DNA from 2 places in the Streptomyces sp. NPDC094147 genome. Region 1 is predicted to be linked to the other one. Evidence: riboswitches for the same ligand, from Rfam matches in the RefSeq annotation. Region 1 holds a riboswitch; the other holds the start of a gene.
The links. Region 1 has a riboswitch for thiamine pyrophosphate ahead of thiO (glycine oxidase ThiO). Riboswitches for the same ligand answer to the same signal wherever they lie in the genome.
Positions count from the first base shown of each region.

Region 2: it holds a riboswitch for thiamine pyrophosphate, as region 1 does, so the genes downstream of both, ACIQ8J_RS26760 (thiamine ABC transporter substrate binding subunit) here and thiO (glycine oxidase ThiO) in region 1, are expected to answer to the same signal.

Region 1 is NZ_JBIWHT010000001.1:355,083-359,897, forward strand. It holds gene ACIQ8J_RS01635 (Rv2175c family DNA-binding protein) at 1-223, opposite strand, end outside; gene ACIQ8J_RS01640 (NAD(P)/FAD-dependent oxidoreductase) at 509-1,735, opposite strand; TPP riboswitch at 1,854-1,966, shown strand; gene thiO (glycine oxidase ThiO) at 1,964-3,145, shown strand; gene thiS (sulfur carrier protein ThiS) at 3,142-3,342, shown strand; gene ACIQ8J_RS01655 (thiazole synthase) at 3,349-4,143, shown strand; gene pknB (Stk1 family PASTA domain-containing Ser/Thr kinase) at 4,231-4,815, shown strand, end outside.
Region 2 is NZ_JBIWHT010000022.1:63,005-67,819, reverse strand. It holds gene ACIQ8J_RS26770 (ABC transporter ATP-binding protein) at 1-176, opposite strand, end outside; gene ACIQ8J_RS26765 (ABC transporter permease) at 176-1,789, opposite strand; gene ACIQ8J_RS26760 (thiamine ABC transporter substrate binding subunit) at 1,837-2,928, opposite strand; TPP riboswitch at 3,011-3,130, opposite strand; gene rlmN (23S rRNA (adenine(2503)-C(2))-methyltransferase RlmN) at 3,161-4,267, opposite strand; gene ACIQ8J_RS26750 (phosphatidate cytidylyltransferase) at 4,358-4,815, opposite strand, start outside.

The DNA.
Region 1 (4,815 bases):
GCAGGGTCAGGGTGCCGGCGAGCCCCTTGACCACCTTGTCGGTGTCGATGAAGGCGGCCGGCACCTGGAGCGCACGGTTCTCACCGCGGCGTACGGCAATGAGCTGGCCCTCCTTGACCAGCTGCCGTACGCGCGTCACCTCCACGTCCAGCATCTCCGCGATGTCGGGGAGGTAGAGCCAGGCGGGGACGAGAGCATCAATCTTTGCGTCAATCTCGGTCACGGTCCAAGCGTGCCACCTCCCACTGACAGTCGGTACCCGGGTGGTCCCGTCCGGCTACCCGGGGGCCGCGCCCACGGCCCCCGCCGTTTCCCGTCCGTCCGCCTTCGCCCGCGGGCCGCGCGCCGGGGGCTCCCCCCCAGACCCCCGCTCCTCGAACTCCCCCAAGGACCAAAGGTCCAGGGGGGACCCCCATGAGGGGCTGGTTTTTTGCTGACCAGCAGCGCCGCAGAGGCTGATTTTTTTGCCGGCCGGTACTCCAGCCGGGACCGACTCGCGCGACACCCCTCAGCCCACCCGCACCGCCGACTTCAGTGGCACCGACGGGTCCGCCACCCTCTCGCGGTCGAGGGGGGTCGCCGACTCGATCAGCTTGCGGCCCTGGGCCAGGTCCCGGGGGCGGCCCACCGCCAGGACGGCCACCAGCGCCTCGTCGCGGAGCCAGCAGACGGACCAGGGGGCCGTCGTCGGGTCGCCGCGCCAGACCAGCTCGTCGGCGTCGGTGTGGTGGCCCGCGTACTGGACGAAGCGGCCGAACTGCTCGGACCAGAAGTACGGGACCGGGTCGTAGTCGGCGGCCGCCTCGCCCGCGATGTCGGCGGCGACGGTGCGCGGGCCCTGCAGCGCGTTGTCCCAGTGGTGGACGAGCAATCGCTCGCCGAAACGGGCCGAGGGGAACGAGGCGCAGTCGCCGACCGCGTACACGTCGGGGAGCGAGGTGCGCAGCCGGGCGTCCGCGGTGATCGCTCCCTCGGGGCCGAGCGCGATGTCCGAGCCGGCCAGCCAGCCGGTCGCGGGGCGGGCGCCGATGCCGATGACCACGGCGTCGGCCTCCAGCCTGCGGCCGTCGGCGAGCAGCACCTCGCCCGGCACGACCGCCTGGACCCGGGCGCCGGTGAGGAGTTCGGCGCCGGACTCGGCGTACCAGGTGGCCATGGGGGCGGCGACCTCGGCGGGGAGCACCCCGGCCAGCGGGCGGTCGGCGGCCTCGACCACGGTGACCGCGCAGCCCGCCTCGCGTGCGGCGGTGGCGAACTCCGCGCCGATCCACCCGGCTCCCACGACCACGATCCGGTGCCGCTGGTCGAGGACCGGGCGCAGCCGCCGCGCGTCGTCCAGCGTGCGCAGCAGGTGGACGCCGGGGACGCCCGCGCTGCCGGGCAGCGTGAGGGGTTCGGCGCCGGTGGCGATGACCAGGGTGTCGTACGCGACCTCGCCCCCTTCCGTCACCACCCGGTGCTCGGCGGGGCGCACCCCGGTCACTTCGAGGCCGAGGCGCAGCTCCACGTCGAGTGCCTCGAAGTCCACCTCGAAGGCCGAGCCCTCGGCCTTGCCGAGCAGCACCGCCTTGGAGAGCGGGGGCCGGTCGTAGGGCTGGTGGGGTTCGGCGCCGATGAGGGTGATGGCTCCGGCGAAGCCCTGTTCGCGCAGGGCCACCGCGGTCTGCACGCCGGCCATGCCCGCGCCGACGACGACCACGTGCCGCGCTTCGGAATGCGTCTGCTGTTCGCTCACCCGATCACCATAAGCATCTGACGTTTCGTCAGGTAAGGGGTCCCGTCATCGCACACGCTCCTCCACCACCCCGACGCTCCCTACTGCGGATTGGGGGCTAGGGCTATGGTGGCAGGAGTAAAGCACTCGCGGGAGCCCGGACGCACCGGGCTGAGAGGGAGGCTGGGCGGCCTCCGACCGTACGAACCTGATCCGGGTCATGCCGGCGAAGGGAGGGGCTGGACGCCCATGCGTTCTTCTCGAAGCGGATCCCCCGAAGGGTCCGACGTCCTCGTGGTCGGGGGCGGCATCATCGGGCTCGTCACCGCCTGGCGGGCCGCCCAGCGCGGCCTCGGTGTCGTGCTCGCCGACCCCGAACCGGGCGGCGGGGCCGCCCAGGTCGCGGCCGGGATGCTGGCCGCCGTCACCGAACTGCACTACGGCGAGCAGACCCTGCTCGCCCTCAACGTCGAGTCCGCCCGCCGCTACCCGGCCTTCGCGGCCGAGCTGACCGAGGTCACGGGCCTGGACACCGGCTACCGCGCCTGCGGCACCCTCGCCGTGGCGCTCGACTCCGACGACCGCGCCCACCTGCGGGACCTGCACGCGCTTCAGGTCCGTTCCGGCCTGGAGTCGGAGTGGCTCTCCGGGCGCGACTGCCGCCGCCTGGAACCCATGCTCGCGCCGGGTGTGCGCGGCGGGCTCCGGGTCGACGGCGACCACCAGATCGACCCGCGCAGACTCGCGAAGGCGCTGGTCGCCGCGTGTACGCGGGCCGGGGTGCGGTTCGCGTACGGCTGGGCCGAGCGGCTCTCGGTGGTACGGGACCGGGCCGCCGGCGTCGTCCTGGCGGACGGCACCGCGCTCGTCGCCGACCAGGTCGTGCTCGCCGCGGGCAGCCTCAGCGGCAGGCTGGCGGGCGTACCGAAAGAACTGCTTCCGCCGGTGCGTCCCGTGAAGGGCCAGGTCCTGCGGCTGACCGTGCCGCCCGCGTACGCACCCTTCCTGTCCCGGACCGTGCGGGCGGTGGTGCGGGGCGGCGAGGTCTATCTCGTACCGCGGGAGAACGGCGAACTCGTCGTCGGCGCCACCAGCGAGGAGCTGGGCTGGGACACCACGGTCACCGCGGGCGGGGTCTACGAGCTGCTGCGCGACGCGCACGAGCTGGTGCCGGGGATCACCGAGCTGCCGCTCACCGAGACCCGGGCCGGACTGCGCCCCGCCTCCCCCGACAACGCGCCCCTGCTCGGCCCGACCGCGCTGCCCGGCCTGCACCTCGCCACCGGCCACTACCGCAACGGCGTGCTGCTCACCGCGGTCACCGGCGATGTCATGGCGCACGTCCTGACCACCGGCGAACTGCCCGACGAGGCACGCCCGTTCACCCCCCGACGCTTCACCTGTGCACCTCAGGAGCTGACGACCGCATGACCATCTCCGTCAACGGCGAGCCCCGCGCGCTCGCCTCCGGGACCACCCTCGACGCCCTCGTCGCCACCCTCACCCCGGCCCGCTCCGGTGTCGCCGCCGCCGTCAACGAGGCGGTCGTGCCGCGCAGCGCCTGGCCGACGACCACGCTCGACGACGGCGACCGCGTCGAGGTCCTCACCGCCGTGCAGGGAGGCTGAGCCGCCATGGCCGACGACCCGCTGACCATCGCCGACACCGCCTTCGGCTCACGCCTGATCATGGGCACGGGCGGGGCGCCCAGCCTCGGCACCCTGGAACGCGCGCTCGTCGCGTCCGGCACCGAGCTGACGACGGTGGCGATGCGCCGCCTCGATCCCACCGTGCAGGGCTCGGTCCTGTCCGTACTGGACAAACTGGGCATCCGGGTGCTGCCCAACACCGCGGGCTGCTTCACCGCGGGCGAGGCCGTGCTGACCGCGCGCCTGGCCCGCGAGGCGCTCGGCACCCACTGGGTGAAGCTGGAGGTCGTCGCCGACGAGCGCACCCTGCTCCCCGATCCGATCGAACTGCTCGACGCCGCCGAGGTGTTGGTGGACGACGGGTTCACGGTGCTGCCCTACACCAACGACGACCCGGTGCTCGCCCGCAAGCTGGAGGACGTGGGCTGCGCGGCGATCATGCCGCTCGGCTCGCCCATCGGCTCGGGCCTGGGCATCCGCAATCCGCACAACTTCGAGCTGATCGTGGACCGCGCGGGCGTCCCGGTGATCCTCGACGCGGGCGCGGGCACCGCCTCCGACGTCTCGCTGGCGATGGAGCTCGGCTGCTCCGCGGTGATGCTGGCCTCGGCGGTGACCCGGGCCCAGGAGCCGGTCCTGATGGCGGAGGCGATGCGGCACGCGGTGGAGGCGGGACGGCTCGCCCACCGCGCGGGCCGCATCCCGCGCCGCCACTTCGCCGAGGCGTCCTCCACGATGGCGGGCCGGGCGGCGCTGGACCCCGAACGCCCCGCTTTTTAGCGGATCCGCGTCACAGCTCGGCTTCAGTACGGGCCCGGGTCCGCCCGCGGCGTCCGGGTCCCCGGGCGCCGCTCGTAAACTCTCCCCGTGGACACGACCCTTCATGACCCCCTCGTCGGGCAGGTGCTCGACGGCCGCTACCGCGTCGACGCGCGCATCGCCGCCGGCGGTATGGCCACGGTCTACCGGGCCGTCGACACCCGCCTCGACCGGGTGCTCGCCCTCAAGGTGATGCACCCGGGCCTCGCCGCCGACGCCTCCTTCGTGGAGCGCTTCATCCGCGAGGCGAAGTCGGTCGCCCGGCTCGCGCACCCCAATGTGGTCGGCGTCTTCGACCAGGGCGCGCAGGGCCAGTACGTCTATCTCGCGATGGAGTACGTCGCGGGCTGCACCCTGCGCGATGTGCTGCGCGAGCGCGGCGCGCTCCAGCCGCGCGCGGCCCTCGACATCCTGGAGCCGGTGCTCGCCGCGCTCGGCGCCGCGCACCGGGCCGGTTTCGTGCACCGGGACATGAAGCCGGAGAACGTCCTGATCGGCGACGACGGCCGGGTCAAGGTCGCCGACTTCGGCCTGGTCAGGGCGGTGGATTCGGTCACGAACACCACCGGCTCGATCCTCGGCACGGTCTCCTACCTCGCCCCCGAGCAGATCGAGCACGGCACCTGTGACACC
Region 2 (4,815 bases), on a different contig from region 1:
AACACCCGTCCGGCGTCGGCGGCTTGGAGCCCGGCGACGACCCGCAGCAGGGTCGACTTGCCGCTGCCGCTGGGTCCGAGCACGCACACCGTCTCGTGCTCGGCGACCTCCAGGTCGACCGCGTCGAGCGCGGCCCGGTCGCCGAAACGTACCGTCACGCCGTCCAGTCTCAGCATCAGAACTCCCCGCTCCGGTCGGTCCGCAGGCGTTCGAGGACGAGCAGCGACACCGCGCACACCACCATCAAAATCGTGCTGAGGGCCATCGCCTGGCCGTAGTTGAGGTCGCCGGCCCGGCCCAGGAGGCGGGCCACGGCGACGGGCAGCGTCGGGTGGTCGGGCCGCGCGATGAAGACGGTCGCGCCGAATTCGCCGAGCGAGACCGCGAACGCGAAGCCCGCCGCGATGAGCAGGGACCGCCGCACCAGCGGCAGGTCCACCTCGCGCCAGGCCCGCAGCGGGGACGCGCCGAGCACGGCCGCCGCCTCGCGCAGCCTCCCGTCCACCGCGCGCAGCACCGGCAGCATGATCCGTACGACGAAGGGGGTGCCCACCAGCGCTTGGGCGAGCGGCACCAGGATCCAGGAGGTCCTGAGGTCGAGCGGGGGTCTGTCGAGGGTGATCAGGAATCCGAAGCCGACGGTGACGGCGGAGACGCCGAGCGGCAGCATGAGCAGCGCGTCGAAGCCCCGCACGAGCCGTCCGCTCCCCCGCCGGGTCAGCGCGGCGGCCGCGAGCGCGCCGATGACCAGGGCGATGGCGGTGGCGGCGAGGGCGTACTGGAGCGAGTTCCCGATCGCCTCGATGGGCGGCACGAGGAAGCTGCCGTTGTCCCCGGCGGCCTGGAGCGCCCGGTAGTAGCCGAGGCCGTAGCCGTCGGGGGTGTCCAGGGAGCGTTCGATCAGGACGCCGACGGGGAGCAGGATGAGCAGCACCACGACCGCGAGCACGGATGCCAGGAGTGTCCACTGGCCGGCGCCGCGCGGGCGCCGCGCGGTCTGGGCGGGGTCCACGAGTTTCAGGGCGCTCTCGCGGCGGCGCACCGTGCGGGCGTGCACGGCGAGGATCACGCCGACCGCCGCGAACTGGACGATCGTCAGGACGGCCGCGGTCGGCAGGTCCAGGAGTTCGGCGGTCTGCCGGTAGATCTCCACTTCGAGGGTGGAGAAGGTGGGGCCGCCGAGGATCTGGACGACGCCGAAGGAGGTGAAGGTGAACAGGAAGACCATGAGCGCGGCCGCGGCGACCGCGGGGCCGAGCGCGGGCAGCGTCACCGTGCGCCAGGCGGCGAGGCGGGAGGCGCCGAGGACCCGGGCGGCTTCCTCCTGGCGGTGGTCGAGCTGCGACCACAGGCCGCCGACGGTCCGTACGACCACCGCGTAGTTGAAGAAGACGTGCGCGAGCAGGATCGCCCACACCGTCGTGTCCAGGCGCACGCCCCACAGCTGGTCGAGCAGCCCGCCGCGGCCGAGCAGCGCCAGGAACGCGGTGCCCACCACGACCGTCGGCAGCACGAACGGCACGGTGACGACGGCCCGCAGGAGCTGTTTGCCGGGGAAGTCGAAGCGCGCGAAGACGTATGCGCCGGGCAGCGCGATCACGAGGGTGAGCGCGGTGGAGGCGAGCGCCTGCCAGGTGGTGAACCACAGGACGTGCGCGATGTCCGGGTCGGTCAGCACCTCGCCGATCCGGCCGAACTGCCAGGCGCCGTCCGCTTTCAGCCCGCGGCCGACGATGGCGGCCACGGGCCAGGCGAAGAACAGGGCGAAGAACACGGCGGGCAGGGCCATCAGGCCCAGCCGCACCGCGTTGCCCCGCAGCTTCCCCGAGGGACGGTCTACTTCAGGACGAGCGAGGACCACGTCTTGACCCACTGGTCACGGTTCTTGGCGATCTTGTCGGGGGCGACGGTCGCCGAGTCGGTGATCTTCGAACCGAACGTGGTGAACTCCGCCGGCAGCGCCGCGTCCTTGGCGACCGGGTCCACGAACATCTGGAGCGGCATGTCCTCCTGGAACTTCTTGGAGATCAGGAAGTCCAGGAGCGCCTTGCCACCGGCCTCGTTCTTGGCGCCCTTGAGCAGGCCCGCGAACTCGGTCTGGCGGAAGCAGGTGCTGGTGGCGACGCCGGTCGGCGCCTCGGTGGGCTTCGGGTCGGCGTAGATCACCTCGGCGGGCGGGCTGGAGGCGTAGGAGACGACCAGCGGCCGGTCGCCCTTGGCCTTCTTGCCGCCGGCCGAACCGGAGAAGTCCGTGTTGTACGCCTGCTCCCAGCCGTCGACCACCTTGACGCCGTTGGCCTTCAGCTTCTTCCAGTAGTCCTGCCAGCCTCCGTCGCCGTACTTGGCGACCGAGCCGAGCATGAAGCCGAGACCGGGAGACGACGTCGCCACGTTCTCCGTGACGAGGAGGTTCTTGTACTCGGGCTTGATCAGGTCGTCGAAGGACTGCGGGGGCGCCAGCTTCTTGTCGGCGAAGTACTTCTTGTCGTAGTTGACGCAGATGTCGCCGGTGTCGACGGGCGTGACCCGGTGCTTGCCCTGGTCCAACTGGACGTCGGCGGGCAGCCGGTCCAGGCCCTTGGCGGCGTACGGCGTGAAGATGCCGTTGTCGAGGGCGCGCGAGAGCAGTGTGTTGTCGACGCCGAAGAAGACGTCGCCGCGCGGGGAGCCCTTGGTGAGGATCTCCTGGTTGAGGGCGGCCCCGGCGTCCCCGCTCTTGAGGACCTTCACGGTGTAGCCGGTCTGCGCGGTGAACGCCTTGAGCACCGCGTCCGACGCGGCGAAGGAGTCGTGGCTGACCAGCGTCACGGTCTTGTCGCCGGTGGCGCCGGACGCCTTCTTGCCGTCCGAGCCGCCGCAGGCCGCCAGCGTGACGACCCCGAGGGCGGCGGCGAGCGCGCCGGCCGCGAGCCTCTTGGTACTGCGCATTTCTTCATTCCTCCTGGATGTGACCAGGAAGAGACGCGGCCCTGCCCGCACGACGGCAGGTCGTGCGGGCAGGGCGCAACAGCTTGAGTAATCGCCGAACTTCCTACCCCGAATGACCGGGGCAAGGTTCAGAGGGTCTGCGGGCCGTTCCCTGAAGCGGGTCCCGCACTCTCAGCGCTGTGGCGCTCCCCTGTCGGAATATGCAGATGTTTCCGGCCAGATTACACGGGCCCTATCGCTCGGAGGCGGCGAGCTGACCGCAGGCTCCGTCGATCTCCTGGCCCCGGGTGTCGCGGACGGTCACGGGCACCCCGTGCGCCGCGATGGCCTCGACGAACGCCTTCTCGTCCTCGGGCCGCGAGGCCGTCCACTTCGAACCCGGCGTCGGGTTCAGCGGGATGAGGTTGACGTGCACCCGCTTGCCCTTGAGGAGCCGGCCGAGCAGATCGCCGCGCCACGCCTGGTCGTTGATGTCGCGGATCAGGGCGTACTCGATGGAGATGCGGCGCCCGGACTTCTCGGCGTACTCCCAGGCGGCGTCGAGCACTTCGCGCACCTTCCACCGGGTGTTGACCGGTACGAGGGTGTCGCGCAGCTCGTCGTCCGGCGCGTGCAGGCTGACGGCGAGGCGGCACTTGAAGCCCTCGTCGGCGAAGCGGTGCATGGCGGGCACCAGGCCGACGGTGGAGACGGTGATGCCGCGCTGGGACAGGCCCAGGCCGTCCGGCTCGGGGTCGGTGAGGCGGCGGATGGCGCCGACGACGCGCTTGTAGTTGGCGAGCGGCTCGCCCATGCCCATGAAGACGATGTTGGACAGGCGGGCGGGGCCGCCGGGGACCTCGCCGTCGCGCAGCGCGCGCATGCCGTCCACGATCTGGTGCACGATCTCGGCGGTCGACAGGTTGCGGTCCAGGCCCGCCTGGCCGGTGGCGCAGAACGGGCAGTTCATGCCGCAGCCGGCCTGCGAGGAGATGCACATCGTCACCCGGTCCGGGTAGCGCATCAGGACGGACTCGACCAGCGTCCCGTCGTGCAGCTTCCACAGCGTCTTGCGGGTGGTGTCGTCGTCGCACGAGATGTGCCGCACGACCGACATCAGATCGGGCAGCAGCTCCTCCTGGAGCCGGCCGCGCGCGGCGAGCGGGATGTCGGTCCACTCCGCCGGGTCGTGGGCGTACCGCGCGAAGTAGTGCTGCGAGAGCTGCTTGGCGCGGAACGGCTTCTCGCCGATCGCGGCGACGGCTTCCTTGCGCTCGGCGGGCGAGAGGTCGGCGAGGTGCCGCGGCGGCTTCTTGGCTCCGCGGGGGGCGACGAAAGTGAGTTCTCCGGGCTTGGGCATGGTTCCTCAAGTGTCTCAGACGTACGGAAAAGGGCTCGCCGTCCTGTGGACGACGAGCCCTCACCGTTCAAAGCCGTACGAAAACGCAGGTCAGCGGGTCCCGACGAAGATCGCGAGGAGCAGCCAGACCACCGGCGCCGTCGGCAGCAGGGAGTCCAGGCGGTCCATGATGCCGCCGTGGCCCGGCAGCAGGGTGCCCATGTCCTTGATGCCCAGGTCCCGCTTGATCATCGACTCGCCGAGGTCGCCGAGCGTGGCGCTCGCCGCGACCGCGAGGCCGAGCAGCAGGCCCTGCCACCACGTGCCGTCGTCGATCAGGAACTGCATGCACAGCGCGCCCGCCACCATCGCGAACGACACCGCGCCGAACAGGCCCTCGCGGGTCTTCCCGGGGCTGATGCGCGGCGCCAGCTTGTGCTTGCCGAAGCGCCAGCCGACCGCGTACGCGCCCGTGTCGCTGACCACCGTGAGCAGCAGGAAGGTGAGCACCCGCCAGGGCCCGTCGGAGGCGGTGAGCAGCATCGCGACGAAGGTGGCGAGGAACGGCA